4 regions of the Pseudarthrobacter sp. SL88 genome follow, and region 2 is predicted to be linked to each of the others. Evidence: riboswitches for the same ligand, from Rfam matches in the RefSeq annotation. Region 2 holds a riboswitch; each other region holds the start of a gene.
The links. Region 2 has a riboswitch for S-adenosylmethionine ahead of OVA06_RS17085 (LLM class flavin-dependent oxidoreductase). Riboswitches for the same ligand answer to the same signal wherever they lie in the genome.
Positions count from the first base shown of each region.

Region 1: linked by a shared signal. The riboswitch ahead of metX (homoserine O-acetyltransferase MetX) and the one ahead of OVA06_RS17085 (LLM class flavin-dependent oxidoreductase) in region 2 are both predicted to bind S-adenosylmethionine.
Region 3: linked by a shared signal. The riboswitch ahead of OVA06_RS06225 (aminotransferase class V-fold PLP-dependent enzyme) and the one ahead of OVA06_RS17085 (LLM class flavin-dependent oxidoreductase) in region 2 are both predicted to bind S-adenosylmethionine.
Region 4: linked by a shared signal. The riboswitch ahead of OVA06_RS00350 (DUF1737 domain-containing protein) and the one ahead of OVA06_RS17085 (LLM class flavin-dependent oxidoreductase) in region 2 are both predicted to bind S-adenosylmethionine.

Region 1 covers NZ_JAPPRD010000001.1:2,541,718-2,549,388, forward strand. Annotated here, with positions in the region: gene OVA06_RS11615 (SGNH/GDSL hydrolase family protein) at 1-122, shown strand, start outside; gene OVA06_RS11620 (hypothetical protein) at 239-826, shown strand; gene metX (homoserine O-acetyltransferase MetX) at 969-2,084, opposite strand; SAM riboswitch class IV at 2,097-2,211, opposite strand; gene OVA06_RS11630 (bifunctional o-acetylhomoserine/o-acetylserine sulfhydrylase) at 2,359-3,681, opposite strand; SAM riboswitch class IV at 3,725-3,840, opposite strand; gene OVA06_RS11635 (VOC family protein) at 4,003-4,641, shown strand; gene OVA06_RS11640 (CPBP family intramembrane glutamic endopeptidase) at 4,785-5,567, opposite strand; gene OVA06_RS11645 (DeoR/GlpR family DNA-binding transcription regulator) at 5,618-6,409, opposite strand; gene OVA06_RS11650 (amidohydrolase family protein) at 6,514-7,671, opposite strand, start outside.
Region 2 covers NZ_JAPPRD010000001.1:3,764,299-3,771,969, reverse strand. Annotated here, with positions in the region: gene OVA06_RS17100 (MFS transporter) at 1-1,564, shown strand, start outside; gene OVA06_RS17095 (rhodanese-like domain-containing protein) at 1,561-1,941, opposite strand; gene OVA06_RS17090 (LLM class flavin-dependent oxidoreductase) at 1,982-3,235, opposite strand; SAM riboswitch class IV at 3,451-3,559, shown strand; gene OVA06_RS17085 (LLM class flavin-dependent oxidoreductase) at 3,595-4,689, shown strand; gene OVA06_RS17080 (NtaA/DmoA family FMN-dependent monooxygenase) at 4,701-6,128, shown strand; gene OVA06_RS17075 (ABC transporter substrate-binding protein) at 6,125-7,671, shown strand, end outside.
Region 3 covers NZ_JAPPRD010000001.1:1,352,842-1,360,512, reverse strand. Annotated here, with positions in the region: gene OVA06_RS19770 (50S ribosomal protein bL37) at 10-84, shown strand; gene rsrA (mycothiol system anti-sigma-R factor) at 243-503, opposite strand; gene OVA06_RS06250 (sigma-70 family RNA polymerase sigma factor) at 500-1,264, opposite strand; gene OVA06_RS06245 (DoxX family protein) at 1,560-2,108, shown strand; gene aroA (3-phosphoshikimate 1-carboxyvinyltransferase) at 2,114-3,541, shown strand; gene rsgA (ribosome small subunit-dependent GTPase A) at 3,525-4,640, shown strand; gene hisN (histidinol-phosphatase) at 4,702-5,514, shown strand; SAM riboswitch class IV at 5,676-5,789, shown strand; gene OVA06_RS06225 (aminotransferase class V-fold PLP-dependent enzyme) at 5,828-7,246, shown strand; gene OVA06_RS06220 (class I SAM-dependent methyltransferase) at 7,324-7,671, shown strand, end outside.
Region 4 covers NZ_JAPPRD010000001.1:82,146-89,816, forward strand. Annotated here, with positions in the region: gene OVA06_RS00330 (UDP-N-acetylglucosamine 1-carboxyvinyltransferase) at 1-237, shown strand, start outside; gene OVA06_RS00335 (glutamate--cysteine ligase 2) at 304-1,524, shown strand; gene OVA06_RS00340 (O-succinylhomoserine sulfhydrylase) at 1,625-2,833, opposite strand; gene OVA06_RS00345 (rhodanese-like domain-containing protein) at 2,834-3,244, opposite strand; gene OVA06_RS00350 (DUF1737 domain-containing protein) at 3,241-3,519, opposite strand; SAM riboswitch class IV at 3,533-3,647, opposite strand; gene opgC (OpgC domain-containing protein) at 3,887-6,367, shown strand; gene OVA06_RS00360 (GNAT family N-acetyltransferase) at 6,404-6,997, opposite strand; gene OVA06_RS00365 (hypothetical protein) at 7,128-7,382, opposite strand; gene OVA06_RS00370 (TetR/AcrR family transcriptional regulator C-terminal domain-containing protein) at 7,637-7,671, shown strand, end outside.

The DNA.
Region 1 (7,671 bases), 1.2 Mb from region 2:
ACCAGTCGTCCGGCGACGGCGTCACTGCCAAGCGTCCGACGCCTGGCCCCGCCTTTGGGCCGGGCGTTCCCCTGGGTTCGGGGGAAGGTCCGCTGGGAACCGCCGACGCAGCGCGGCGCTGAGCTGTTCTGTTCTGCTCTGCTCTGCTCTGCTCTGCGGCAGCTTGCTGGTGGCCGCCGGAACGGCATGCGGTCCGTGACCGTTAAGCTGGAAAGACCCACTCGAGAGGCGCAGCACCGTGAGTAACCTGTTTTTCTGGATCATCATCCTGTCATTCGTGATCCCGATGGCCATGCGCATGTACCGGAAATCGGTGGCCAAGCGGAACCATGACCAGAGCTTTTCCGGTCGGTACCCCGAGCAGTTCCCAGGCGCCGGCCAGTATCCCGGCAGCCAGGACCCGGGCGGCCAGTTCCCCGGTTCGGCCGGGCCGCAGAGCAGGCAGCCGCGTGATGGCTACACCCAGCAGGACTACTACTCGGGCGGGTTCCGTCAGATTGGGCAGCAGGCGCCGAACGTTCCGCAGCCCGGACCCTACCAGTACGGCCAGCCGCCGGTTCCCGGCCAGGCCGGGCAGCCCTTTGGACAGCCGCCGTACGGGGAGCAGCAGTTCAACCAGCCTCCCTACAGCCAGCCACAGCCCGGCCAGCAGCAGCCCGGGTACTCCGCGCCGGAACAGCCGGCAGCGCCCGCCACTCCCCCGCCGCCGTCGGCTCCGCAGGGATTCCGGGCGCGGAAGCTCGCGGAACTGGACCAGAAGTACAGCGACGGCGAAATGTCCATGGAGGACTACATGGCCCGCCGCAGCGAAATCATGAACGGCTAGCCTGGGCCGCAGAAGCCCTTTGAGCGTCCCCCGGGCGTCATCAAGTCCCCCGGACCCATCAATCAGGGGCCTGTCCGCACAACCCGGTCCTTGAGGGTTCGGATCTGCGGACAAGCCTCTGATTCATGTGCAAGCCGTGCTGCTAGGCCAGGAAGTCCGACCGGAGCTGGGCGCCCAGCTGGCCGATTTCGGTCAGGAAGCCGTCGTGGCCGATGGGCGCCTGGATGAGGTGGACGCCAACGTCGCCGGGCAGGGCGTGGGCCAGCTCGTGCGACTGGGACGGGAAGTAGAGCCGGTCCGATTCCACGGCCGCCACGAAGAACCGGGCGCTGGTCCGGGCGAGGGTATCGGCCAGGCTTCCCCGGCCACGGCAGACGTCGTGGCTCATGAGCGCCTCGGTGAGGGCGATGTAGCTGTTCGCGTCGAAGCGCCGGACGAGCTTGTTGCCCTGGTGGTCCAGGTAGCTCTCCACCTGGTACCGGCCCCTGCCGGCAAGGACCCCGCCCTGCAGCGGCGACTCCGAAGCCTGGGCTTCACGGCCGAAGCGGTGCTCCAGCTCGGCCGCGGACCGGTACGTTATGTGGGCAATGCGGCGGGCGAGCGCCAGGCCGTCCTCGGGGCAGGGACCGCCGTAGTAGTCGCCGTCGTTGAAGTTCGGGTCCTGGCGGATGGCCAGGGTCTGGGCCTGGGCGAACGCGATCTGTTCGGCCGTGCTGGCGGCTCCCACTGCGATGACGGCGCAGCGCTTTACCCGTTCGGGGAACGTGACGGCCCATTCCAGGGCCCGGGCGCCTCCCATGGAACCGCCCAGCACCGCGTACCAGCTGCCGATGCCCAGCTGGTCCGCCAGGCGTGCTTCAGCTTCCGTGCTGTCCCGGAGCGTCACCAGGGGGAACCTGGAGCCCCAGGGCTTTCCGTCGGGGCCGGGCGAGGACGGCCCGGTGGAGCCGTAACAGCCGCCGACGATGTTGATGGAGACCACGAAGAAGCGGTCCGTATCGACGGGTGCGCCGGGCCCGGCCAGGTGCTCCCACCAGCCTTCCTCATCAGTGTCCCCGCGGGTCACGTGCGTGCTGCCGGTCAGGGCGTGCTCCACCAGGATGGCGTTGCTGCCATCCGCGTTCAGCGTCCCCCACGTTTCGTACGCCAGGGTGACGTCCGGCAGGTATCCGCCACCTTCGAGTTGCAGCCCGCCAATGGAGGCATAGCGGACAATTCCGTGTTCGGGTGCGGTTGTACGGGCGACGGTAACCGTCATGGCAAGACCTCTTCTACGCGCTTGCCCGCCGTCGTTTACCGGCAGGCCAGGTCTTCACCCGGGGCACCCCGCCGCGGAAGGAGGGTTGCCGGCCAGCAAGCCGGGGCTGTCACTGGCACTCATGACCTGGTTCGAGTGTACGAAACACCCCCCGCTGATGGCCAAGCATGTGACTGGTTGTGACTTGCCGGCCCGCGATGCTTTTCCCGGACGGCAGCCCCGCGGAGGGGAGGCCGGCCGCCTGGCCGGCCTCCCGCCGTCGTACGTCTTCGGCCTAGCCGAGCGCGCCCTTGGCGGCCCGGAAGCCCGCTTCAAGGTCTGCCAGGATGTCATCGATGTGTTCGATGCCCACGGACAGCCGCACCAGGCCGGGCGTCACGCCCGCTATTGCCTGCTGTTCCGGGGTCAGCTGGCTGTGGGTGGTGGAGGCCGGGTGGATCACCAGGGAACGGACATCGCCGATGTTGGCGACGTGGGAGTGCAGTTCAAGGGCGTCGACGAACCTCTGCCCCGCTTCGGCTCCCCCGGCAAGGTTGAAGGCGACGACGGCGCCCGTCCCCTTCGGCCCGTACTTGCGGCCGCGCCCGTACCACGGGCTGGACGGCAGGCCTGCATAGGCGACGGATTCGACGTCGTCCCGTCCTTCCAGCCAGCGGGCGACTTCGGTGGCATTGGCCACGTGGCGTTCCACGCGCAGGCTCAGCGTTTCCAGGCCCTGGGCGATCAGGAAGGCGTTGAACGGCGAGACCGCCGAGCCGAGGTCCCGCAGGAGCTGGACGCGCGCCTTGAGGATGTAGGACAGGTTTGCACCGAGGATCCCGTTTTCCCCGAGGTCCCTGCCGTAGACCAGGCCGTTGTAGGTGGGATCCGGGGTGTTGAAGCCCGGGAACCGTTCGGGGTCCTTGCTGAAGTCGAACTTGCCCGAGTCGACGATGACGCCGGCGATTGCCGCTCCGTGCCCGCCGAGGTACTTCGTGGCCGAGTGGACCACGATGTCGGCCCCCCATTCCAGGGGACGGATCAGGTAGGGCGTGGAGAGGGTGTTGTCCACAATGAGGGGCACGCCGGCCTGGTGTGCCACCGCGGAGATGCCTTCGATGTCCAGGACGTCCTGGCGCGGGTTGGAGACCACCTCGCCGAAGAACAGCTTGGTGTTGGGCTGCACGGCGTCCCGCCACTGGTCCAGGTTGTCCGGGTCCGCCACGAACGTCACGGTGATGCCGAACTTCTTCAGCGTGTGGGCGAACAGGTTGTAGGTTCCGCCGTACAGGCTGGGGCTGGCCACGATGTGGTCGCCCGCCTCGGCGACGTTCAGGATGGCGAAGGTCTCCGCGGCCTGGCCGGAGCTGAGCAGCAGGGCGCCGAGTCCCCCTTCGAGGCTGGCGATCCGCTGCTCCACGGCCTCCTGGGTGGGGTTGCCGATGCGGGTGTAGATGGGGGCCAGTTCCGCCAGGGCGAACCGGTTGGCCGCGCTTTCGGCGCTGGGGAACACAAACGAGGTGGTCTGGTAGATAGGCAGTGCCCGGGCGCCGGTGGCGCCGTCGGGCTCCTGGCCGGCATGGATCTGGCGGGTTTCGAAGGACCATCCGTTGGACATTCAAGGCTCCTTTGACGTGGGCCCGGCATGCTGTGAGCACCACGGGCCGCGCTTGCCGCCCGGCCGTTGCCGGACAACCAGGTCCTCACCCGGGGCACCCCACCGCGGATGGAGGGTTGCCGGCCAGCGAGCCGGGGCTTGGCGCTGGCACTCATGACCTGCGCCCAGTGTAGGAACACCTTGGCGGCGGCGGACAGGATTGTGACGAACATGGTCTCCGCGACCGCCTGCAGGACGGAAAACTGACACCCAAGAAAATGAAAATTTCGAGTAAGGCAAGCCTAAGCTGAGAGCCCGATCACAAAGTGCCAAGATGTTGGCATGCGCATGGATCACGTCTCTTACGCCTGTGAACACGATGGCCTCGCGGCCACGACCGAACGAATTGCATCTGCCCTCGGCGTTGAGGCAGTGAAAGGCGGGGTACATCCCCGGTTCGGGACCCGGAATATGATCATCCCGCTCGCGGGCCACAAGTACCTCGAAGTGGTGGAGGTCCTGGACCACCCCGCGTCGGACAAGGCCCCCTTCGGACAGGCCGTACGGGCCCGTTCAGCAGCGGGCGGCGGCTGGATGGGCTGGTGCGTCGAAGTGGACGACCTCGCCCCGTTCGAAGAGCGCCTCGGGCGCTCGGCCGTCAACGGCAACCGCAAGTTCCCGGACGGCCGGGAACTGGTGTGGAAGCAGATCGGCATCCTCGGGCTCATCGCCGATCCCCAGGTTCCGTACATGCTCAAGTGGGAGGGCGACCCCTCACTGCACCCGTCCAACGCCTATGACAGCAGCCTCAAGATGAGCTGCCTGACCATCGCCGGTTCCGCTTCGCGGGTCACCGAATGGCTGGGCGAGCCGGTGGAGAAGCCGCTGGAGGACGTGGCTGTCGAATGGGTGGCCCCGCACGGCACCCCCGGCATCCTGTCCGTCACCTTCGAAACCGCCAATGGAGCAGTCACCCTCTGACCCTCCACCTGTGGTCCGGTTTCACACCGGACCACAGACGCGGGCGCCTGCCCGCGCCAGCTTCGGCCGCCATGGGGTGGTGACAACGGCGTCACCACCCCATGGCGGCCGAATCCATTTCCCGGCCTGCCGGCCTGCCTGGCCTATCCCAGGCCGACGGCCTTTCCGAAGAGGCTGAAGCCCACGAACGCCACGATGTCCAGCAGCGCGTGCGCGATGACCAGCGGCATCACGCGTTTGGTCCGGGTGTAGATCCAGGCAAAGACAATGCCCATCACCACGTTCCCGATGAAGGGACCGAAGCCCTGGTACAGGTGGTAGCTGCCGCGCAGCACCGAACTGACGGCAATCGACAGCGGCACGCTCCACCCGAACCTGCCGAAGCGGTCCAGGAGGTAGCCCACCACGATGACTTCCTCCACGATGCCGTGCCGGATGGCGGAGAGGATCAGCACCGGCACGGTCCACCAGTAGGCGTCCAGGGCGCTGGGGATGATGGCGGTGGTGATCCCCAGGGCACGGCCCGCAGCGTAAAGGCCCAACGACGGGATGCCGATGAGTGCGGCCAGCCCCACCCCCTGCAGCAGGTCCTTGCCCGGACGGGCGAAAGTGAAGCCCAGTCTCGTGAAAGCTGACCCAGACTGCGGTCCGAGGTCCCCGGAGGACGCCTGCCGGGAGCCCGTGAGGAAGTACAGCACCAGCAGGACCGGGACGAGGGCGAAGATGATGTCCAGGAGCTGATAGGTCAGGTCGAAGTATTCGCGGGTGCTCTGGGACCGGTTGAGCGTCGAGGTTCCCTCGGCCAGCGGCGCCCGGGTCATCTTGTCCAGGAGCTGCACTACCGAGTACACGGCGGACTGCCCCAGGGACAGGCCCAGGACAATCCAGACTTCGAACGCCAGGCGGCGGCGGGAGGGAACCAGCATGTACCCATCTTGCCCGCAGTTTCTGGGCCGGGGCTGATGGCCCCGCCGTGTCAGGGCACGGGGGCGACGATGACCTCGGTGCCCTTGGCCTCAAAGGCGGCCTTGTCCCGCGGCGAGATGCCGGCGTCCGTGATCAGCCGTGTGAAGTCATAACCGTCCATGGTGGCGAAAGCACGCACCCCCACCTTGGAGGAATCGGCAATGACATAGGACACCCGTGCCCGGCTGGCCAGGAGTGCGTTGACCGATGCCTCACCCTCCCCCGTGTTGGTGGGACCCACCTCGGGGTCGATGCCATTCACGCCGATGAAGGCGATGTCCAGGACCACCTTTTGCATGATGATGTCCGTATACGGGCCTACCAGCTCGTAGGACCGCGGGTTGAGGATGCCCCCGGTCACCATCACCTTGATGTTGGGCCGCACCGCCAGTTGCCCGGCAATGTTGATGGCATTGGTAACAACCGTCAGCGTTGACTGGTTGGAGGGGGCATTCAGGTCCTCACGGGTGGCCAGGATCTGGGCCAGTGCCGTGCTGGTGGTCCCGCCGCACAGGCCGATGACGGCACCGGGCCGTATCAGGGCGGACGCCGCCCGGGCGATCTGCTCCTTCGCCTCGGCATGGTCGTCCCGGTTGTAGCGGCCGGGCAAATCGTAGGCGAGGGCGCCGGTGGTGGCACCGCCGCGGGTGCGGGTCAGCAGCCGCCGCTTGGCCAGGCTGTCCAGGTCCCGGCGCGCTGTGGCGGGCGAAACCCCGAGGGTGTTAACAATCTCGTCCACTTCCACCTGGCCGGCCCTGGCAAGCAAGTCGAGGATGGCGGTCAGGCGGTCAGTGCGGGTCATGCGGGCCTCTCAGTACAACGGCCACCACTCCGGATGACGTTTCATGATCATAACAGACCTCAAACAATCATCTAACGTCAAAATGTGGAGGGCGGGTCCGCTGTTTACCGTTCCCGGACACCGGCCCGCCACACAGCGTACGTTAACGGCATGCCCGGGCGGTAGGCGAGATGGGTGGCGGACGGTGCGTTCAGCAGGTGCAGGTCGGCCCGGTGTCCGACGGCGATGGAACCGACGGCACGTTGGCCGTCGGCATCGGTGCCGCGTTCCTTGTGCAGCGCCAGCGCGCCGCCATAAGTGGCCGCACGGACCGCCTCGTGCACGCTGAGCCGCATCTGCAGTACGGCCGTGGCCACGCAGTACGCCATCGAACTGGTGTAGGAAGTACCCGGATTGCAGTTGGAGGCGAGGGCCACCTGGATGCCCGCATCCAGGAGGGCACGGGCCGGGGCCAGCGGCTGGCGGGTGGACAGGTCGCACGCCGGCAGGCAGGTGGCCACAGTCCCGCGCACCCCCGACCCGGACGCCGGGTCCCAGCCGGACCAGGTTCCGGCCAGGGCGTCAATGTCGGCGCCCGCGAGGTAGTTGACGTGGTCCACGCTGGCGGCTGCCATGTCCACTGCCAGCCGGACGCCCGGACCCTCGCCCAGCTGGTTGCCGTGCACCCGCAGCCCCAGCCCGGCATCCCTGCAGGCCTGCAGGACGCGGCGGGACTGGTCCTCGGTGAAGGCGCCCTTCTCGCAGAAGACGTCCGCCCACTGCACATACGGCCTGACCGCCGAGAGCATCGGCCCGCACACCAGGTCTGTATAGGCGTCAGCGTCCTTGCCGGCGGGAACCAGGTGGGCACCAAGGTACGTGGCCTGGTCCGCGGCGGTGGAGGCAATCCGGGCGCTGCGCGCTTCCTGCTCCACATCGAGGCCGTAGCCGGTCTTTGTCTCCAGGTACGTGGTGCCCTGCGAAACGGCCTCGGCCACCCTGCCCAGGGCCAGCCGCGTGAGATCGAAGTCGGGGGTGGCCCGGGTAGCGTCCACTGTCACCGCGATCCCGCCGGCCGAGTACGATTCCCCGGCCATCCGCGCCTCGAATTCCGCTGTCCGGTCACCCGCGAACAACAGGTGCGTGTGGGAGTCCACCCACCCGGGCAGCAGCGCGCGCCGCCCCGCGTCGACGGCGTCGTCAGCAGCGGGAGCGTTGGCCGCCGGCCCGATCCAGGCGACGCGTTCGCCCTCAATCACCACCGCCGCATCCTTCAGGACCCG
Region 2 (7,671 bases):
CGCCGGCCTGCATGCGGACAGCGGGCAGGTGCAGTGGATCCTGGCCAGCTATTCCCTGGCCTTCGGCGTCGCGCTGGTCCCGGCCGGACGGCTGGGCGACCTGCTGGGCCGCCGGAAACTGTTCATCGCCGGGATTGCCGTCTTCGGCGCCTTCAGCCTCCTCGGCGGGCTCGCGTCGGATCCCGCCGTCGTCATCGCCGCCCGCCTGCTGCAGGGACTGGGCGCCGGCACGCTGAACCCCCAGGTGCTGGGCCTCCTCCAGGACATTTTTACCGGCTCCGGACGAGCCAAGGCCTTGGGCTACTACGCGGCCGCCGGTGGCACGGCTGCGGTCTGCGGCCCCCTGGTGGGCGGCATTATTCTGTCCGCCGGCGATCCCGCACTTAGTTGGCGGCTGCTGTTCCTGGTCAACGTTCCGCTCGTGCTGGTCCTGGTGCCGCTGGCCCTGGTCTACCTTCCCCGCGCGGCGCCGCAGCCCGGCCAGGCCAGGCCAGGCAGCACGGGCACCCACGGAACGGACGCCACCCGCTCAGCCAGCTCCAGCCGCATCCACGACCCAAGCGATGCTGCACCGCGCCGTTCCTCCGTGGATGTCCCCGGAGCGGCCTTGCTGGGCGCGGTAGTGGTGGCATCGCTGGTTCCCACCATCTACGGCCCGGCACCGGTGGCCGTCGTGTGGATGGGAGTGGGCGCCGCCGCAGTGCTGGCTTTCGCGGCATGGGAGTTTTCCTATCACCGGCGCGGCCGCACCCCGCTGCTCAGCCCGGCGCTGGTGACGTCGCCCGGGTATCTCCTGGGCACGGTGGTGGCGCTGTGCCAGTTCGGCGTCGGAGCGGCCATGGCGGCAGTGACCTCGCTGTACTTCCTGTCCGGAACGGGCCTGCCGCCGCTGGCCGCCGCAGCGATCCTGGCACCGCAGGCCGCCGGAATGCTGCTGGCCTCCAGCCTCAGCTGGAGGTTCGTTGGCCGGTACGGCCGGACCGGAATAGTGGCTGCCATCGCCGCGGCGTTGGCCTGCCTCCCGGCAAAGGACTGGGCGGTCCAGGGGTTCGACGCCGGTGCTGCCGCAGCCATTGTCGCAGGGGTGGGCCTCCTGCAGGGCGTGGCCACAGGGCTTGTGGTGGCGCCCAACCAAGCACTCACGCTGGCCCATGCGCCGCAAGGGGCAGCGGGGGTGGCTGCGGGGTTCTACCAGCTTAGCCAGCGCTTCTCCGCGGCACTCTGCTCCGCCGCGGCCGCGGGCATGTTCCTCGGCGAGGGTGCCTCCGGCGGCAATGCCCGGGAAGCCTTCCACCAGGGCATCGTGCTGTGCTGCGCGTTGCTGGCCGCCGCCCTGCTGGCCGGAACGGCGGACGCCGTGCGGATCGCTGTTTCCGCACGAAAGGCGAGGGCCGCCGTGGCACGGTCCGGAAAGGAAAGTACGACGGCGGCCCTCGCCCCGGTGCCTGCTGCGTCGGTGTCCGGCGCGCCAGGTGCCCGGCCGGCGGCGCCGGTCGCGGCAGGGGCCGGTGTCCGGCGAGCCGGTTCCCCGGCCCGGGGAGCCGGGGAACGGACGGACGCTTAGTTGCCGGCGGCGTCGACGGGACCGGTGGCGGGCACACCGGCGTCACGCAGGGCGGGGAAACCGCCGTCGACGTGCACCGCGTTGGCGTAACCGAGCAGCTCAAGCTTCCGTGCAACCGGGCCGGAGCCGTTCACGGATCCGCAGAACACCACGATGTTCTGGTCCGTGCCTTCAACCTGCGCCAGGCGTTCCTCCGACTGGGGGCCGAAATCTTCCTCCACACGCCCGCGGTCCACCACCAGCGCTCCGGGGATTGCGCCGGTGCTGTTGCGTCCGGCATCGCTGCGGACGTCAACCAGCAGTGCACCGCCGGCAATCAGTTGGGCGGCTTCTGCGGCCGTGACGAGTTGCGTGTCTGTTTCGGTTTCAGTGGTCATGGTTCTTCCTTCTCTTGTGCGGATGGTGATGGGACAAACTTCAGGACAGTCCCCACTCGGCGGCCAGCAGCTCGTAGGAGCGCACGCGGTGGTTGTGGCTGTGGGCAATGGTGGTAATCAGCAGCTCCCGGGCGCCGGTGGCGTGCTGGAGGGCGCGCAGCTGGTCGGCCACCTGCGCCGGGCCGCCCACGAACCGTGTCTCCACCCGGTCCCGGACAAGATCCGGTGCGCCCGTTCCGGGTGCGGCTGCCTGTGCATCCAGGCGGCCGCCGTCACGGGGTGCAGGGTAGGGGATGGCCCCGTGGCCGGTGCGGATGCTGTGCACCCACGCGGCATAGCCGGCACCAAGGGCGCGGGCGGACGTCCCGTCGTCGGCCACCAGGACGTCCGCGGAGACGGTGACGTATGGCTCCGCCAGCGCGGCCGAGGGCTTGAAATGGGCCCGGTATTCGGCCACCGAGTCCAGCACGGTAGCAGGGGAGACGTGGTAGTTCGCCCCGAACGGCAGGCCGAGTTTCCCGGCCAGGCGGGCGCTGGGGCCGGCGGTTGAACCATGGATCCAGAACTGGGGCGCGGTGCCCCGTGCCGGAGTTACTGTGATCTCCTCGCCATGCCGGGTCCGGTAGCCCCCGGTGAAGAACCCGATCACGTCCTGGACGTCGCTTTCGAAGTTGTCCGCGTCGCCGGGTTCGCGGCCCAGGAGTTCGGCCTGGAGGCGGAATTTCCGCGGGAGGACGGAGTTGAAGAGCCGCCGGGCGGCCGGGACCAGGAGCCCGTCCACCACCCGGGTTCCCTCGTCCGGCTCCGCCGCAGCGACCGCGCCGCCCGGGCCTGCGGCGTGCACGGCGCCGTCCGCATGCGTACCACCCGCAGCGGAGCCGTCGACGGCGGCGGGCTCCGGCGTCGTCCGTCCAGCATCCGTTGAATCCGCGGCCGGCGTGCTGGGCTGCCCCGACCGTCCGAACCCCAGGTCCAGCCGGTCCGGGTACACGGCCGCGAGGGTGCCGATGTTCTCCGCCACCTGCAGCGGCCGGTAGTTGCCCAGGATGGTGGCTGCGGTGCCCACCCGGATGGTCCGGGTGGCCGCGGCAACCAGGGCGGACAGCACGTGCGGGGCGGAACCTGCGACGCCGGGGTTCAGGTGGTGCTCGGCCAGCCAGAAGCGGTGGTAGCCAAGGTCCTCGGCGGCTACAGCAAGGTCAATGCTGTTGTGCAGCGCGTCGCCGGCCGACTGCCCGGCAGGGACTGGACTGAGATCGAGTACTGACAGGGGGACGCGGGAAGCGGTAGGCATGGCATGACCCTACGAGCCGGCCCACCCTGTCCCAAGCGGCCCTGTCACCGGGCTCAACCGGGGGAAACAGGCCGTCACGGAGCCCGTTTCCGGTGGTGGGCGGAAGGGTAAAGATGACGCCAAAAGCCGCTGTTTGACGCGGGATTTCCTGCGTTGACGCCGCGCGACAACCGCGTTTGTCAACGCATTGGACCGGCTCCTACATTCAAGCCATAGGTCAAGAGTCAGCACGCCAAGGACCGGCTGGTGCTGCGGCAACCCTCAGGCATTTTGTGGCGGGGTGCTCCGGAAACAGACCTGGCCGCACCGCGGCAAGTGAATGTCGTCCCGGCCGCGCTGCGGCCCTGAAGAAGGAAACCATGGCTTCAACACCGGTACCTGAACTGCGCTCCAAAATCGTGGCGCTCGAGCTCGACGGCGACGGCGCCCACCCGGCCGCGTGGCGCCGCGCGTCCCACCTTCCTGGTGCCCTGCTTGGCGGCGGCCGGATCCGGGAAACCGCCCAGGCCGCGGATATCGCAGGCTTCCACCTGGCCACTTTCCGCGATTCCCGCGTCCTGGATGCGGGCAGCACCGGCATCGCCGGCCGGATCGACGCCGTGCAGCGTGCGGCCTTCGCGGCCCCGCTGACCCGGTCCCTCGGACTGGTCCCCGAGGCGGGAACGCTGTTCACCGAGCCGTTCCATGTGGCCACGCAGCTGGCCAGCCTGGACTATTCCTCCCACGGCCGGGCAGGCTGGCTGGTCAGCGCCGCCAACGAACCCGCCGAGGCACGGTCCGTGGGCCGCCAGGCACTCGCCGAAGCCGATGTCCTGGCCGAGGCAGCAGACGTGGTGGAGGCCGGCCGCCGGCTCTGGGATTCTTGGGAAGACGGCGCTGTCATCCGGGACGCAGCCACCGGCCGCTACCTGGACCGGGACAAGCTCCACTACGCCGACTTCGACGGTGACAGATTCTCCGTGAAGGGCCCGTCCATCATCCCCCGCCCGCTGCAGGGCCAGCTGGTGGTTTTCGCACCGGCGGACCTGATCCCTGCCGTCGAAGCCGACGTGGCGCTCGCCGCCGCCGCTTCGGTGGACGGACTGGCGGCCGCGGCAACGGCGTCGGCAGCGGCCGGAACCCCGCGCACCCTGGTGGAGCTCGACGTCGTCCTCGACTCCCGCGGCCAGTCCGCGGCGGAGCGCCTCGCGGAGCTTGATGCGTACGAACCCTGGCGGCGCGGCGCCCGGTACGCCGGCAGTGCGGCAGGGCTCGTCGAGCTGCTGGTTGAACTGTTCCGCGCAGCAGACGGGGTCCGGCTCCACCCCGCCGTCCTGGACATCGACGTGCCCGAGCTGGCCGCACAGGTCCTGCCGGAACTGCACCGCGCCGGTGTGGCCGCGCCGCGCACCGGAACCACCCTGCGCGAATCCTTCGGCCTTCCCCGCCCCGCCAACCGCTACGCCGCGGCCTGAAAGAGAGCATCATGAGCACGCACCACCGCACCGCCGGCAACGGCCAGATCCAGTTCGGCGTCTTCTTCCAGGGCGTCAACCACACCACCGTCTGGAAGACCCCGGAGAGTGGATCCCAAACCGACTTTGAGTCCTTCCGCCGGGTGGCCCAGACGGCGGAGCGCGGCCTCTTCACCGCGTTCTTCCTCGGCGAGGGACTGCGCCTGCGTGAGCACCTGGGACGCATCCACGACCTCGACGTCGCCGGCCGCCCCGATGCCCAGACAGCCCTCGCGGCCCTGGCCGCCGTCACCACCAACATCGGCCTGGTAGCCACCCAGAACACCACCTATAACGACCCCGCAGACCTGGCGCACCGCCTGGCCAGCCTGGACCTGCTCTCCGGCGGGCGGGCGGCCTGGAACATCGTCACCACGGACAACGCCTGGACCGGTGCCAACTTCCGGCGCGGCGGGTTCCTCAAGCACGAGGACCGCTACATCCGGGCCGAGGCCTTCGTCCAGACGGCCAAAGCGATCTGGGATTCCTGGGCCGACGGCGCAATCGCCGGGTCCCGGGACGCCGGGCGCTGGCTCGAAGAAGGCAGCATCACTCCGGTCCGGCGCACGGACGCAAGTTTCGACGTCGAGATCACCGGCCGCCTGCCGCGCTCCTCGCAGCACCACCCGGTCCTGTTCCAGGCCGGCGACTCTCCGGACGGGCGGGACTTCGCCGTCCGGAACGCCGACGTGATCTTCTCCCGGCATGCCGAGCTTGAAGATGCCAAGAGGTTCCGCGAGGACATCGTGGCGCGCACCCTCAAGGCCGGCCGCCCGGCCGACGACGTGAAGATCTTCCCCGGCCAGGAGTTCATCCTCGGCGCCACTGAGGCCGAGGCCGAGGAGAAGCACCAATGGGTCCGCGAACAGCAGGTTGGCCCGGAGACCGCCATCGCGTACCTGGAGCAGTTCTGGGGCCGGACCCTCACCGAGTACGACCCCGACGGGCCCCTTCCCGAAACGGACCCCATTGTGGACGTCACCAACCCCACCCGCGGCAACGCCTTCCACGGTGCAAGCGCCAAGGAACTCGCAGCCCAGTGGCGCGCCGAGGCCAAGGAGAAGGGCCAGTCCATCCGCCAGTTCGTCGCCGCACGGTCCCGGCTCAACGGCCGCGGCCTGGTGGGTTCCTACGACGGCATCGCCGACAAGCTCGCCGAATACGCCCACACCGGAGCTGTGGACGGCTTCAACATCACTCCCTGGATCGTTCCCGGCGGGCTGGACGACATTGTCAACGAACTGGTCCCGCGCCTGCAGGACCGCGGCGTGTACCGCACCGGATACGAAGGCACCAACCTCCGCGAAAACCTGGGCCTCCGCGCCCCACTGACCCGCCGCGCATCCCTGAACTCCGGCCGTAACGGCGCCGGCCTGACCGAAAGCGAAAACGTCGCATGACCCGCTCCAACCAGCCCCGCACCCTGCCCGCCGGACCCATTCGCCGGCCCGCCGCCGTCGTCGGCCTCCTTGGAACCGCAGCGCTGCTGCTCTCGGCCTGCGGCGGCGGGGCCGACGCCGGTACGCAGCAAAGCGCCGACGCCACCCCGGTGTCCGGCGGGAACCTGAACTTTGCCCTGTCCGTGGACCGCGGCTGCATTGATCCGCAGCAGGTGGGCAATAACGATGCCATCGCGATCGCCCGGCAGACCGTGGCGTCACTGACCTCGCAGGACCCGAAGTCCGGCGAAATCGTGCCCTGGCTGGCAAAGAAATTCGAATCCAACGCCGATGCCACCAGCTTCACCTTTATGCTCCGCACCGGCGCCACCTTCGCGGACGGCACGGCCATTGACGCCGCATCCGTGAAGACCAACTTCGAAGCGATCAAGGCACTGGGGGCCAAGGCGAGCCTGGGCTCCACCTACCTCAGTGACGTCAGCGCCATCACCGTCAAGGACCCGCAGACCGTTGTGGTGGACTTCAGCAAGCCCAACGCCCAGTTCCTGCAGGCCACCTCCACCTTCACGCTGGGCCTGCTTTCGCCGTCGTCAGCGTCCCTGTCCGAGGCGGACCGCTGCGCCGGGAAGTTCTCCGGGTCCGGCCCGTTCAGCGTCAAGAGCTACACGGTGGACAAGGAAGCGGTGCTGGAGCGCCGCACCGGCTACAGCTGGCCGGCCGCCACCAACACCAACACCGGCGAGGCCTACCTGGACACTGTCACGTTCAAGATCATCCCCGAGGCCGGCAACCGCACCGGCAGCCTGCAGTCCGGGCAGATTGACGCGACGGCGGCCATCTCCGCGGCGGACATCACCCTCTTCAACGGCAACGGCTTCTGGAACGAAACCCGGGCCAACCCCGGCGTCGTCTACAACCTGTACCCGAACGAGTCCACGCCCAAGCTCAAGGAAACAGCAGTCCGCCAGGCGATCTCCAAGGCCATCAACCGCGAGGAAATCACCACCACGCTGCTCACCGAAAAGGACCAGCCCGCCAAGGGCGTGCTGTCCCACACCACCCCGTACTTCAAGGACTTCAGCGGACTGCTGGCCCATGATCCCGACGGCGCGAAGAAGCTTTTGGAGGACGCCGGCTGGAAGGAAGGGGCGGACGGAGTCCGGGAAAAGAACGGCGAGAAGCTTGCCTTCAAGGTCACCTACTGGCAGTCGCCCAAGGAAGTACTGGAACTGGTCCAGCAGCAGCTTAAGGCCGTGGGCGTGGACCTGCAGCTGAAGTTCACCACCATCGCCGACGTCACGGCCGCGCAGGCCACCAAGGATTACGACTTCTCCTACGGCAACCTGACCCGCAGCGACCCGGACGTGCTGCGCACCGTCTTCGCCTCCACCACCGCCCGCGGCGGCAGCAACCTCCGCGAGAAGCTCCCCGTGGACGACACCCTGGGCGAGCAGGCCGCAGCACTGGACAAGGACGCCCGCCAGGAATTGGTGGACCAGGGGCAGGAAACCCTGATCAAGGACGCCCACTCCATTCCCATCTA
Region 3 (7,671 bases), 2.4 Mb from region 2:
AGGCCAGCTATGAGCAAGCGTGCACGCAAGCGTCGTGACCGTAAGCGTGGCGGCGCGAACCACGGGAAGCGCCCCAACACCTAGGCAACAGCCAGGTACCACGGTTCAAGTGAAAGACCCCGGACGCCAATCGGCTCCCGGGGTCTTTTACTGTTTAACTTGCTGCTGCTTCCCACACCCAACGTATCCAGTTGAGGGCGGTGGCGTCGCGGCGCGTGGTCAGCGCACCGCTGTGTCCCTGGCTAGGCGTCCACGGGCCTGATGGCGTGAATGCGGTCCAGGATGGCGTTCTTGAGGTTGTCCGGGGCCGCTTCGGTGCAGGAGCGCTTCACCATGTTCCGGATGACGCACTCGAGGTCATACTGCTCCGTGCATTCCGGGCACTCGTCGAGGTGGTTCTTGATCTCCGTGATGTCCTCACGGGTCAGCGCACCATCGAGGTACTCATAGATGCGTTGCATCCGGGCGTCGTCGCAATCGCCCAATCCCTGGCAGTCGCTCATTTCCTGCTCTCCTGTTGTTTGGTGTCGGCCGCGGCCTGCGATTCCACGCCCGTCTTGAATCCGCGCTCCGCGGCGTACTCCGCGAGCATGTCCCGCAACATCTTCCGGCCGCGGTGCAGCCGGGACATCACCGTTCCAATGGGGGTGTTCATGATGTCGGAAATTTCCTTGTATGCGAACCCCTCGACATCCGCGAAGTACACGGCAAGCCGGAACTCCTCGGGAATGGCCTGAAGGGCTCGTTTAACGTCGGAGTCCGGAAGGTGGTCCAACGCCTCTGCCTCGGCGGAACGGAGTCCGCTTGAGGTGTGCGACTCGGCCCGCGCCAACTGCCAGTCCTCGATGGTGTCCGAGTTGGACTGAAGGGGCTCGCGCTGCCGCTTCCGGTACAAATTGATGTAGGTGTTTGTCAGAATCCGGTACAGCCAGGCTTTCAGGTTTGTTCCCGGCTTGTACTGGTGGAAGGCCGAAAATGCTTTGGTGTAAGCCTCCTGCACCAGGTCCTCAGCGTCGGACGGGTTCCGGGCCATCCGCATGGCGGCAGAGTAAAGCTGGTCGACGTACTGCATGGCATCACGCTCAAAACGGAGCCTGCGTTCCTCGACCGATTCGGCGGTAACATCCAGGCCGTTACCGCCCGAATCGCCGGCAGGTACGTCCCGGGTTTCCCCGCTGCCTGCCGGCACCGCAGCGTTTCCGCCCTTAGCTTCAGCGCTGGACGCTTCATACATGGCCGAAACGGCCGGATCCAAGGTACTCATTGCCTTCAAGTCTACTGTCAGGCTCTTCGTCCCGGCGCTGCCGTACTCCGGCAACGCGTCCGATACCAGGTCCAGTGCCACCGGCCCTGGAGCACCAACTCCGTCCAACACCCTCGCCAAGGCCCAACTCCGCTCTCTGTCCGGTGTCCCGATCTGCTGCTTGCTTTCGGGCCCAGCCCCCTGTGCGGACCCATGAGCCATAACCGCCGGCCTTGGGCAAATATTCCCTAAAAGTGCAAGACTAGAACGGACTTACGCCGCTGCCGATGCGGTTCGTCCAGCCAGGAGGAAATCCATGTCCTTTGTCCGCACGCTCGCCCGCCCCATGCTGGCTTCCAGCTTCGTCATTGCAGGATTGGACAAGCTCAAGAACGCCGACGACACTGCCCAGCAGTTGTCTCCCCTGCTCCGCAAGGCGGCGGCGTCCCTGCCTTTCCAAACGGACGAGAAGACCCTCGCCCGGGTGATCGGAGGAACCCAGGTGGGCGCGGGAGTGCTCTTTGGACTGGGCAAGTTCTCCCGGGTTTCCGCCACCGTCCTGACGGTGGTCTCGCTGCTTAACACATTCGTTGAATGGCGCAGCGCGGACATCAGCAGCAAGGAAGGCCGCGAAGCCCGCCGGGGCAGGCTGCTCAAGAACCTGTCGCTCAGCGGCGGCGCACTGCTGGCTTCGGTTGACACCGCAGGCAGGCCCGGACTGGCGTGGCGCGCGGAACACCTGGCAGCCGACGCCCGCAAGGGTGCCGCCCACCTCGCCGCGGATGCGCGCAAGACCACGAACAAGAAGCTGACCAAAGCAGACAAGGCCGTGCGCCGCGCCGTGGAGCAGGCTACGGGGGCCTAAAGGACATGATCGCTGCAGCCGCTGCCCGGAATGACTCCGGAACGACTGTCCCCCACTGGCCGGCACCCTACGCAGGCCGTCCGGTAGACGCCACCGTCACGGTTCCCGGCTCAAAGTCCCTGACCAACAGGTATCTTGTCCTGGCTGCCTTGGCTGACGGGCCGTCGCGGTTGCGGGCGCCCCTGCATTCCCGGGATTCGGTCCTGATGATCGAGGCGCTGCGCCAGCTGGGCGCCACGATTACCGAGGTTCCCGGGGACGGCGCCTTCGGCCCCGACCTTGAGGTAGTTCCGCTGCAGCACCAGGACCATGGAGGACAGGAGGACGCAGCGGGCACCGCGGTGCACATCGACTGCGGCCTTGCCGGCACCGTCATGCGCTTCGTTCCACCACTCGCTGCGCTGCGCAGCGGTGCCAGCACGTTCGACGGCGACCCGCACGCACGCAAGCGCCCCATGGGGACGATCATCGAGGCCCTGAAAGCCCTTGGCGTCAATGTCTCGGCGGAAGATGGCGGCACTCCCGCGTCGCTGCCATTTGTCGTCGAAGGAACCGGAGAAGTCCGCGGCGGGCATCTGGTCATCGACGCCAGTGCGTCCTCGCAGTTCGTCTCCGCACTCCTGCTGGTCGGTGCACGGTTTACCGAAGGCCTGCACCTGGAGCACGTCGGCAAGCCGGTGCCCAGCCTCGACCACATCAATATGACGGTGGCCGTGCTCCGCGGCGCCGGTGTGCAGGTGGACGATTCCGTTCCCAACCACTGGGTGGTTTCTCCGGGACCCATCCGTGCCTTTGACCAGCAGATCGAACAGGACCTTTCCAATGCTGGTCCGTTCCTGGCCGCCGCCCTCGCATCCGGAGGAACCGTCAGGATCCCGGGCTGGCCGGAGCAGACGCAGCAGGTAGGCGACCTGTGGCGCAGCATCCTGGCCCGGATGGGCGCAGAAGTAACACTGCTGGAGGGGGTGTTGACGGTCCGGGGCGGTCCCGAGATCAAAGGGGCGGATTTCGCCGACACCAGCGAGCTGGCGCCAACAGTGGCCGCGCTGTGTGCCCTGGCCACCGGCCCCTCCCGCCTGAGCGGCATTGCCCACCTCCGGGGGCATGAAACGGACAGGCTCGCCGCACTGGTCACCGAGATCAACCGCCTGGGCGGCGACGCGGAGGAAACCAGCGACGGCCTGGTCATCCGCCCGGCAAAGCTGCATGCCGGCGTCGTCCACAGCTATGCCGACCACCGCATGGCCACTGCCGGGGCAATCCTCGGCCTCGCCGTCGAGGGGGTCCAGGTGGAAGACATCGCAACGACGGCCAAAACCATGCCGGACTTCCCGCGGCTGTGGACGGGCATGCTCGCGCAGCAGGGCACGGCCCCTGCCACACAAGGCTCCGAAAACGGAGCGGGAGGTTCGGCCGGTGCCGCGGAGGACTGACTCCTGGGACGAATCCGACGTCCGGATCCGGCCCAACAAGAAGGGCACCCGGCCGCGCACGAAGGACCGCCCCAGCCACGACGACGCCGTAACAGGCCGCATCATCACCGTCGACCGCGGGCGCTACACCGCCGTCGTTGACGAAGACTCCGGCGATGAACGGACAGTCATTGCCGCGCGCGCGCGGGAGCTGCGCCGGAACCCGGTGGTTGCCGGCGATTTCGTCTCCCTCGTCGGCGACGTGTCCGGGGATCCCAACACCCTGGCGAGGCTCGTCAAAATCCAGGACCGCAGCACCCTCCTGCGCCGCAGTGCAGACGACACTGACCCCGTGGAACGTGCCGTCGTGGCCAACGCCGACCAGCTGGTGGTAGTGGTGGCAGCAGCCAACCCCGAGCCCCGCACAGGGTTCATCGACCGCGCCCTCGTGGCAGCGTACGACGCCGGCATCGAGCCGATCCTGCTGGTCACCAAAGCGGACGTGAAGGATCCCGGCGAGTTCCTGGCCAACTACACGCACCTTGACTTCCCGGTCATCATCAGCCGGACCGCCGACCTGAAGGCGTCAGGCATTGACGCGCGCTCCGATGACGGGTTGTCGGCCCGGCTGGACAGTGACGCTGTTGCCGGGCTCAGGGCCCACCTGGGCGGCAAGGTCACTGTGATGCTGGGGCACTCCGGCGTCGGCAAATCCACCATGGTGAACGCCCTGACCGGTGCGGAACGGGCCACCGGCGGTGTGAATGCGGTAACCGGACGGGGACGGCACACGTCGTCGTCGGCCCTTGCCCTGCGCCTGGCCGACGCCCCACCCGGCAGCTGGATCATCGACACCCCCGGCATCCGGTCATTTGGCCTTGCCCACGTGGATCCGGACCGGATCCTGAGGTCATTCCCGGATCTTTCGCCGGGCACTGATGATTGCGAACGCGGCTGCAAGCACACCGCCGCTGCCGTCAACTGCGGGCTCGACGCCTGGGTGGCCGGCGGACACGCAGGACCCACCGGTGAAGCGCGCCTGGCTTCGCTCCGGCGGCTCCTGGGCACCGATCCCAGGATGGAAGCCCAGGAGGCCAAGGAGCTCGGCACCATCAGCTGACAGCACCAACCGGCACGGCCGACCTCCCGGCAGAAACGGCGCCAGACGGTAGTTTGGAACCATGATCCAACCCGCTTCGACCTATAACGACGACCTGCGCCTGGCCCATGTCCTGGCCGACTCCGTGGATGACCAGACCATGAGCCGCTTCAAGGCGCAGGACCTCCACGTGGAGACCAAGCCCGACCTGACGCCGGTCACCGATGCGGACAAAGCCGCCGAGGAAGCCATCCGCGGCCAGCTCTCACGTTCCCGGCCACGCGACGCTGTGCTGGGCGAAGAGTTCGGCAGCACCGGCCACGGCTCCCGGCGGTGGATCATCGATCCCATCGACGGCACCAAGAACTTCGTCCGCGGAGTTCCCGTCTGGGCCACGCTCATCGCCCTCGTTGATGAGGGCGAGCCGGTGGTTGGCGTTGTCAGCGCACCCGCCCTGGGTAAGCGGTGGTGGGCCGCCAAAGGCATGGGGGCTTACATGGGCCGATCCCTTGCGTCGGCCACCCGGCTCCGGGTCTCGGACGTTTCCACCCTGTCCGACGCCTCGCTGTCCTATTCCAGCCTCGGCGGCTGGAAGGAACGCGGCAACCTGGACGACTTCCTGGGCCTGACTGAGGACGTCTGGCGCACGCGCGCCTACGGCGATTTCTGGTCCTACTGCATGGTGGCCGAAGGATCGGTGGACATCGCCTGCGAGCCCGAGCTGAACCTTTATGACATGGCCGCCCTCGTGCCCATCGTGGTGGAGGCAGGCGGCCGCTTCACTTCGCTCGAAGGTGAGGACGGGCCGTTCGGCGGGAACGCCCTGGCCACCAATTCCATCCTGCACACCGAAGTGCTGCACCGGCTCAACCCCGGACTGGACGACCTGCTGTAAGCCGGCCTCCTTCCGAACAATCGACCGCGGGCGCCTCCAAAAGGGGGCGCCCGCCGTCGTATTCTTCGGAGAAAGTCCCGTTTCCAGGCCGCGCGTAACAAAAGCCTTAACAATCCCCCCGGCTTCGGACCGGGCCGCCTGATGTTCTATGGTTTTATCCAGGTCACGAGTGCCAGCGCTAAACCCCGGTTTGCTGGCCGGCAACCCTCCATTCGCGGTGGGGTGCCCCGGGTGACGACCAGGCCGGTCCGGAGCGGATGCGGCAAGCGCGGATTCCAGCACAGCCGGAGTCCTGTCCTGAAGTGAGGTCTCCATGACTACTGCCGTCGAATCCCCCATTACCGCCATCGCCGCCGGGAACGTTCCTGACGAACGCCTGGCCGCCGCCGGACGTCCGCTTTCAGCGGTTACAGGCGCCGAAATCCTGGCCCCGTTGATCTCCGGCGGGCACGTCCGCTACGCCAACCTTGACTACGGGGCCTCCGCCCCGGCCCTGACCGTGGTGTCGGCCTACCTCAACGAGATCCTGCCGTTCTACGCCAGCGTCCACCGCGGTGCCGGATACGCATCGCAGATCAGCACTTCGGTCTACGAGAACGCGCGCAACATCGTCCGCGAGTTCGTCGGCGGGCGCCCCGACGATTCCGTGATCTTCACCAGGAACACCACCGATTCCCTCAACCTGCTGGCCGGCTGCCTCCCCGGCACCGACGGCGAACCCGCCGGTGACGTCCTCTACCTGGACATCGAACACCACGCCAACCTGCTGCCGTGGCAGGGTGTCCCCCACCGGAGCATCGTCGCCGCAGACACGATCGCCGGGACCATCGATTCCGTGCGCACCGAGCTTGAGCAGGGCGGCGTCAGCCTCCTGGCCGTGACCGGCGCCTCCAACGTCACCGGCGAAATCCTGCCCATCAGGGAGCTTGCCGCCCTCGCCCACCGTCACGGTGCGCGCATCGTGGTGGACGCGGCCCAGCTGGCGCCGCACCGCCGCGTGGACATCAGCGCCGACGACGTCGACTACCTTGCCTTCTCCGGGCACAAGCTCTACGCACCGTTTGGCGCGGGTGTCCTGGTGGGCCGCCCGGACTGGCTCGACGCCGGAACTCCGCACCTCGCCGGCGGTGGCGCCGTCAAGGAGGCAAAGCTCGACGGCGTCAGCTGGGCCATCGGCCCGGCCCGCCATGAGGGCGGCTCCCCCAACGTACTGGGTGCGGCTACCTTGGCGCGGGCAACACAGGTTATCGCGAGCCTGGACCAGGACCGCTGGCACGCCCACGAGTCGGCCATCCGTTCCTACCTGGTGGAAGGCCTGCAGGCGATCGACGGCGTCACGGTGCACCAGATCTTCAAGGACACCGATCCTGACAAGGACACCATCGGGGTGGTGAACTTCTCTGTGGCGGGTTACGACGCCGGCCTGGTAGCCGCCTACTTGTCCGCCGAACACGGCGTGGGACTCCGCGATGGCCGCTTCTGCGCCCACCCGCTGCTGAAGCGCCTGGGGCTGCCATCGGGATCGCTGCGGGCAAGCTTTGGAGTGGGCTCCCGGCTGGAAGATGCCCAGCGGCTCCTCGCAGGCATTGAAAAGCTCCGCCGGGACGGGCTCGGCTGGGACTACGTGGTCGATGCCGGCCGATGGGTGCCGGCCAACGACACCAGGACCTACCCCCACTGGGCACCGAACACCCCGGGAACGGCCGGCGCAGCGCCCTGCATCGACGACTGACCGCCGGGAGCCGGCACCCGGATGCATGCTGTAAATTCGGACGGTACCCGCAGGGAATCAGCTGAAGGAGGCCGCACGTGGTTCGGGGTGGGCCCAAGCTCGATCACGGGCGGCGCCGGGAGCTCGGCCAGAGCTTCCAGGACGGCGGCAAGCACTATGACAAGGTCCGTCCGGGGTATCCGGCGGAGTCGGCACGGTGGCTGGTGCCCGCAGGCGCCCATGATGCGCTCGACGTCGGCGCAGGGACAGGCAAATTCACTGACCTGCTGCTGGCGCTCGGATTGTCCGTAACCGCCGTCGATCCCTCCGCGGACATGCTGGCGCAACTCTCCGCCCAATACCCGGCAGCTGCTGCCCTGCGCGGCACCGCCGAGGCCACCGGGCTCGATGACGCAAGTTTCGACGTCGTCAGCGTTGCCCAGGCC
Region 4 (7,671 bases), 3.7 Mb from region 2:
GCGCAGGTCCAGCTTCTCGATCCCCACCGGATCTACATCAACGGCCCCACCAAGTGGCGCGCCGCTGAAGTGGGATGCCCGCCGGCGCTGCGTCCGGCCGCGTGCCTGCTGCTGGCCATGCTTGCGGCACGCGGCGTGTCCGAGCTGCGCAACATCTACGTGATCGAGCGCGGGTACGAGGACCTGGCCGAGCGGCTGAACACCATCGGCGCCAGGATCGAGTACTTCCAGGGCTGACATTCACTCTTCGTCATGAAGGGGCGGGGCACTTCAAATGTCCCGTCCCTGCCGCAGAATGTGACTATGCGTACCTTCGGCGTTGAGGAAGAGCTCCTGATTGTTGATCCGGAGTCCGGCGAACCGCTCGCCCTCGCTGACGCGCTTCTGTCCGGGCGGCACGTGGCAGCAGACGATTTGCCGCAGCCTCCGCAGGCGCCTGCCGCGAAGGACAACACGGACGGCGACGCGATGAGCCTGACTGCCGAGCTGAAGCTTGAGCAGATTGAGACGCAGACCCGCCCGTGCCTGGACTACGGAACGCTGCTGGACCAGATCCGTGCCGGCCGGTCCCTCGCCGACCAGGCGGCGCAGAAGAACCATGCCAGGGTCGCGGCGCTCGCAACCTCACCGCTGGGATCCACCAGCCACACCACCCCTGACCCCCGGTACGCCCGGATGCTGGAGCGTTTCGGGCTCACCGCCCAGGAACAGCTGACCTGCGGCTTCCACGTCCACACCTACATCGAGTCACCGGATGAGGGCGTGGCGGTGCTGGACCGGATCAGGGACAAACTCGCGGTATTGACGGCGCTCAGTGCCAACTCGCCTTTCTGGAACGGGCTGCCCACCGGCTTCGAAAGCTACCGGACCCAGGCTTGGAACCGTTGGCCGACGTCCGGACCAGCGGCCGTCTACGGTACCTATCCTGCGTACCGCCGGGTGGTGACGCGGCTCCTGGACAGCGGCGTGATGCTGGACGAAGGCATGTTGTATTTTGACGCGAGGCTCTCGCGGAACCACCCCACGGTTGAGGTCCGGGTAGCGGACGTCTGCCTGCGCGCCGACGACGCCGCACTGATCGCCTGCCTGGTGCGGGCGCTGGTGGAGTCGGCCAGCAGGGAGTGGCGCGACGGCGTGGACTCGGCTCCGGTCCCCACGGTCCTGCTGCGGATGGCATCATGGCAGGCCAGCAACTCCGGGCTCACGGGCGAGCTGCTGGACTTTGGCAACTTCCGTCCGGCACGCGCCGCCGATGTGGTCCGGTCGCTGGTGGATTACCTCGCCCCGGTGCTGGACGAACACGGTGAGCTGACACTGGCCCGGCAAGGCGTGGAGGACGTCATTGCCCGCGGCACGGGCTCGGCTGAGCAGCGCCAGGTGCGGGAAAAGGCACTGGCAGGCCAGCCCGGGGACTTCGGCTTCGGTGCGGTGGTGAAGCACGCTGTCAACGTGACCATGCGGGATACCCTCAAGGTTTCGGAGGCGAATACGGCGCCTGAGTTGCTGCGGGTGCGGCAGTCCTAACCCGCTCTGCCGGAAAGCCTGCCCCCACTGGCATCAAGGCTGGGCACACCGCCGGCGACGCCATCCGTGTCCGGACCAGCGTCGCCGCCGCGGAAACAGGCTAGATCTGTTTGAGGGCCTGTTCCAGGTCGCCGATGAGGTCCTCGGCGTCCTCAAGCCCCACGGACAGGCGCACAACCCCGTCGGTCAGGCCAATCGCAGCCCTGCCCTCCGGACCCATGGCCCGGTGCGTGGTGGTGGCCGGGTGCGTGATGAGGGACTTGGAATCGCCCAGGTTGTTGGAGATGTCGATGACCCGCAGCGCGTCCAGGAGTGCGAAGGCGGCCTCCTTGCCGGAGCGGCCGCCCGACGGTGCCAGCTCAAGGGTGAGTACCGTGCCGCCGGCCTTCATCTGCTTGGCCGCGAGCCCGTACTGCGGGTGGGACTTCAGGAGCGGATACTTCACCCAGCTGACGGCGGGCTGCTGCTCCAACCATTCCGCGAGCCGCAGCGCCGTGGCCGAGGAGTGGTTGACGCGCAGTCCCATGGTCTCCAGGCCCTTGGTGAGCACCCAGGCGTTGAACGCGGACAGGGCGGGCCCGGTATGGCGCATCAGTTGCTTCACGGGACCGTCAATGAATTCCTTGGTACCCAGGATGGCCCCGCCCAGCACCCGGCCCTGGCCATCGATGTGTTTGGTGCCGGAGTACACAATCACGTCCGCCCCCAGCTGGCCGCAGCGCTGCAGCAGCGGAGTGGCGAAGACGTTGTCCACCACCACCGTGGCACCCGCCGCGTGCGCAAGTTCGCTGACCGCCGCGATGTCCACGATTTCCTGCATGGGATTGGAAGGAGACTCGAAGAAGACAGCGGTGGTGGGCTCTGACAGGGCGGACCGCCACTGGTCCAGGTCAGGGCCGTCGACGAAGACGGTCTCCACGCCCCACCGCGGCAGGATTTCGTTGAGGATCACGAAGCAGGAGCCGAACAGCGAGCGGGCAGCCACTACCCGGTCCCCGGCAGCCAGCAACGCGCCGAGGGCCGTGAAGACGGCGGACATGCCGGACGCCGTCGCAAAGCATGCCTCGGTGCCCTCCAGCAGGCGGAGGCGTTCCTGGAACGTGGCCACCGAGGGGTTGCCGTAGCGGGAGTAGACGAAGCGTTCGTCTTCGCCGGTGAAGGCGCGTTCGGCAGCGGCGGCGGACTCGTACACGAACCCGGAGTTGAGGAAAATCGCCTCGGACGTTTCCTGGAAGTTGGTGCGGTCCAGTCCGCCGCGGACGGCCTGGGTGTCAGGGCTCCAGCCGGCGGCATCTTCGTTGAAGGTCACTTAGTTCTTTCCGAGGTTGGTGGGCAGGCCGCGGTTCTTCCAGCCGTTGACGGTACGTTCGCCGTAACGGTCCGGTTCGCCTTCGAAGCCTTCCAGGACGTTGTAGGAGATGAAGCCCGCCCGGGTTGCCGCTGTGGCCGCCGCGATGGAGCGCTGCCCGGAGCGGCACAGGAACAGCAGTTCGGTGCCGCGGTTCTCCGGGCCCTGCTGCTCAAGGTCGGTTATGAATTCCGGGTTGGGAATGCCGCCCGGAAACGTCCACTGGATGAACAGGGGATCGTTGTCCGTGGCCTTGGTGTCCGGGATGCCAATGTGCGCCCATTCGCCCTCAGTGCGGACATCCACCAGGATGGCGCCCTGCTCCAGTTTGGCCCAGGCCTCCTGGGGTGTCAGGTCTCCTGCGTAGCTCATGCATGGCCCTCGCCGTCGAATTCGGGTTCTTCAGTGGCGGATTCCAGGTGGTCCACAGCGGTGGCAACGGCGGCGTCCGCGGAGGCGATGGCTGCCGGGAGCACCACGGCCTGGGCTACGATGACGCTGCTGCCGTTGAAGGTCACTGCCGGGCTGCCGTGCAGCACGTACCCTTCCGCCAGGGCAGCCGAGATCCGCTCGCAAAAGGCGCGGTCGTCCGGGCCGCTGATCAGGCGGTAGGACAATTTCTCTTCAGGGACAGGTGCGTCAGACATGACGGATCTCCTTCTCTCACGCTTGCAGCTCGAATCGGTCGATATGCCGAGTATTCACCTGAGGCACCCCGCCGTGGAAGGAGGGTTGCCGACCGGCCAGTCAGGGCTTGGCGCCGGTACTCATTACTCCCCAAAAACGTAACACCTGCCGCCGGGAGCCGCACCGCCGCCGTCGTCATCTTCCGTAACTGAACCGGAAACACAGGGTCACAGGCGTGCCGGGCGCTTTCCGGACAGCGCCCGACGGCGGCATTGCCGCAGGTGGGCGGGTTTTACGCTGCTTCCTGCATGCATTCCCGGCGGGCTTCGACCGATAAAGTACAGGTGGGGCCGCTGCCCCATCAGGTCTTCGGCACCGGGGGGTTCCATGAGCATGCGTACATCCGCGCGACGACGCACCAAACCTTCGGTCCAATCGTTCCGCGCGGGCGCGTCGAGGGTGTGGACATTCCTTGCCGTTGTGCTTCTGGCAGCGAGTGCCGTGGTGCTGTCCGCAGGCGCCGCCAGCGCCGCCGACCTTAACCCGGACGAGGGAAAACCCCTGCTGGGGGCGGTGCTGGAGTGGGGTGAAGATTCCGCTGCCGGTTTCGCCGAACGGCTTGGAGCATCTCCCGCCGCCTACGGCCACGACCTCGCCCTGCCGTACCGCCCCTCGGAGCAGAACAACCTCCGGGGCTTCCTGGAGCAGGCGTCACTCCAGGGTTCGCATGCGATGTTCACTGTGAAGCCCACTGTGCCGCTCGACCAGATTGATGAAGCTGCCGCAGCGTCCTTTGCCGGGGAAGTGCGGCGGCTGACATCGGGTTTCACCGGGCAGGTGCTGATCCGTTTTGCCCCGGACATGAATGCCAGCTGGGTGGAATGGGGCCAGCAGCCCGGTGCGTACCGCAACGCCTTCCGTGCCGTGTCCGCCGCCTTCAAGACGTCCGACGGCGGCCCGCTGATGGTGTGGGAGCCGTACCTTGGCAAGGACTATCCCTTCGCCCGGAGCCGGAATGCGCCCGCTCCCGGCAGCGGGGGCTTCGCTTTGCTGGACACCAACGATGACGGAACGTGGGACGGGGCGGACAGCGCCTACGAACCCTACTATCCCGGCGATGACGCCGTGGACTGGGTGGGCCTGACCGCTTTCCACGACGATACGGCCGGCGGGGCGGCGGTGAACACGGTGCCGCGGGCAGGCGAGCTCCAGGAGATGCTCACCGCCTCCGGCGGGGAAAACTTCTACAGGGACTATTCAGCCGGCCGCAGCAAGCCGTTCATGCTGCAGACCGCTGCCTTCTACAGCCCCGCAGCCGGCGGCGCCTCCGAGGTGGACGTCAAGGCCGGCTGGTTCGACCAGGTGGTGGGGGCCGCCACGTCCACCAACTTCCCGAAGACCGCCATGGTGGTGTGGGACGAAAGGACCAGCACCCGGGACACGGGTGTAGCGAGCATCAGCTGGTTGCTGACCGGCAACTCCACCGTAGCCGCGGCTGCCCACGCCCGGCTGAAGGATTCGTCAATGGTGACCGGACCCGTCACGGAGGTTGGCGCCGGCGGCAGCTATGAACGGGCCAACACACTGACGGGCGCCGCGGCCTGGACTGTGGGAGCGGCGCTGATCCTCCTGTTGGCGGCACTGTGGCAGATTCCCCGCAGGGTTAACGCCGCCACGGCATGGGGCTACGGCGACCCCTCCAAACGGGATTCCCGGGTGGACCTGCTCCGCGGCATGGCCATTGTCTTCGTGGTGGTCAACCACCTGGGCATGACATCGCTGTTCCAGCTGCTGACCCAGGAGGCAGTGGGCTTCGTCAGCGGCGCCGAACTGTTCGTGTTGTTCTCCGGGCTGGTGGTGGGCATGGTCTACGGGCCCCGCGTCCGCGAGGATTTTGGCACCGTGCTGGACCTGACATCCCGCCGCGCCGGCAAGCTGTACCTGACGGCGCTGGTGGTCCTGGTTGGCGTCTTCCTGGTGTCCTTGCTTCCCATTTTCCGGACCGAGGCCCTCACCACCTTCGTGGACCAGGGGACCGGAGGGGCCGGGCACCAGGGGGCCGGCCGTACCTACGACCTCTATGCGGGGATGGAATCCCTCTTCCAGTTCCCGGTGCCGCCGCAGGTGCTGCCTGCCGTCCTCCTGCTGCAGTTCGGCCCCTGGCAGTTCAACGTCATGGGCCTGTACGTGGTGCTGCTGCTGGTCAGCCCGCTGGTCCTCGCCGCGCTCAGCCGTGGGAAGGCCGTCTGGGTGCTGGCCGCAACGCTTGGGCTCTACGCCGTCGGCTCCATCACACGCTTCCGGCTCTTGCCGTCGCAGTTCGAGGATTCGTTCCCTCTGCTTGTCTGGCAGGTGCTGTTCGTCATCGGCCTCGTGGCCGGCTACCACCGGCGGACCATTGTGGCGTGGCTGTCTGCCAGGACCTGGCTGGTAGTGGCATGCACCGCCGTCGCACTGCTGTTCGCGTTCCTGTCCTGGGGCAACCCCTACCTGGCCAACGGCTTCGACGTCCGCCTCGCCCTTATTCCGGACACGGCGTACCGGGTCATGTACGACGCACTCTTCGCCCGCACCTACCTGGCGCCGGGGAGGCTGCTCAACGTGCTGATCCTGGTAGTGGCTGCCTACGCGCTGCTGACTGCGTACTGGAAACCCATCGAGCGGGTGTTGGGCTGGTTCCTGATCCCCCTGGGGCGCGCCACCCTCTACGTGTTCATCATGCACGTGGTGCTGATCGCTGTGGTGGCCAACATCCCCGCCCTGCAGCAGGAGAATGTGCTGCTCAACACGGCGGCCTACGCCGTGGTCCTGGGGCTCCTGTGGGCGATGGTCCGGACGAAGTTCCTTTTCAAGATCATTCCTACCTAGCTGCGGCGTTCGGGGAGCCTGGGCTGGCTGCCCGGGTTACTGTCCGTGCGGCAGGATGAGCTGGTGCAGCAGGTGGTCCTGCCATGTTCCGGCGATTTTCAGGTACTCCGGGGCAACCCCGATCTCACCGAACCCTGCCCGGCGCAGGATTCGCCGTGACGCCGCGTTGTGCAGCAGGGTGGCGGCCTGGATGCGGTGGAGGCCAAGCTCGCTCTGCGCGTACCCGGCCGCGAACCGGACAGCAGCCGTGCCGACGCCCCGTCCCAGGAGGCCGTGGTCCACCCAGTAGCCAAGGTTGGCACTGAGGAACGGTCCCCGGACAATCCCGGTGAGGGTGATGGTTCCGACGATGCGCTGGGCCGCTGATGAGTTACCGAAGCCCTCGACGAGAACCCAGGGAACCTCCGTGCCCAGCACCAGCTGTTCACGCTTGGTCCGGATCAGCTCCCGCTGACGCCGGGCCGTGTAGAACGCCTCGGGCCGGCGGGGTTCCCACGGCGCCAGGTGCAGCCGGTTCCGGCGGTACGCCTCTGCGAGGGCGTGCCCGTCATTGCCGTGGAGCAGCCGGATACCCACGCCGTGGAGCAGTTCTTCCGGCTCGGCGACGGGTGCGGGGCGTGGATTGCTCATCCTTAGATTGTGCCGTGTAGTCCGCCGCTGCCTGCAGCCCGGCGGATCGGCCGTCCCGGCGGATGCTGTTGCCGCGGCATTAAATGAAAAATGCTGTGGCACACGTGGTGCCACAGCATTGGTTTCGGTTCTATACGAGTCCGGGGTAGCTGGCGACGATGTAGTCGGCTGCAGCCGGTCCCTTCATCCGCAGGCGGTTGTGCCGCGGGTTGATCCGGTGCTTCATGGCTGACCAGAACTGTGGTTCCGCGCCCGGGGAGCGCTGGTTGATGAAGCACCAGCTGGTGTAGAGCCCGAACAGGCGGTCACGGTTGAGGCCATGTTCTGTGGAGTCGTCGAGGTAGGTGGCTTCCTGGAGGAACAGATCGAACTGCGAATTAGCCATGGCGGCATCCCTTCGCTAAGTGCATGGTGTCGCCATTCGGCTATAGCGGCGAACCTCCACGCCCTGCACGGGGCGATGGAGTGTGACTTGACCCCTTGGAAAATTGGGGACTCTCAGGCGGAGTAACTGCCTTATCTACAATGTAGACTTTACCCGTAGACTACAACAGAAGCAATGCCCATGGCCGCTGAAGGCGGCCGACACCAGGTGCGGCAGCCGCCGGGTCCGGGCGTTCCAGATCCAAGGATGGAACCATGGAATCCCCCGAAACCCGCGGAGCAGGCGCTCA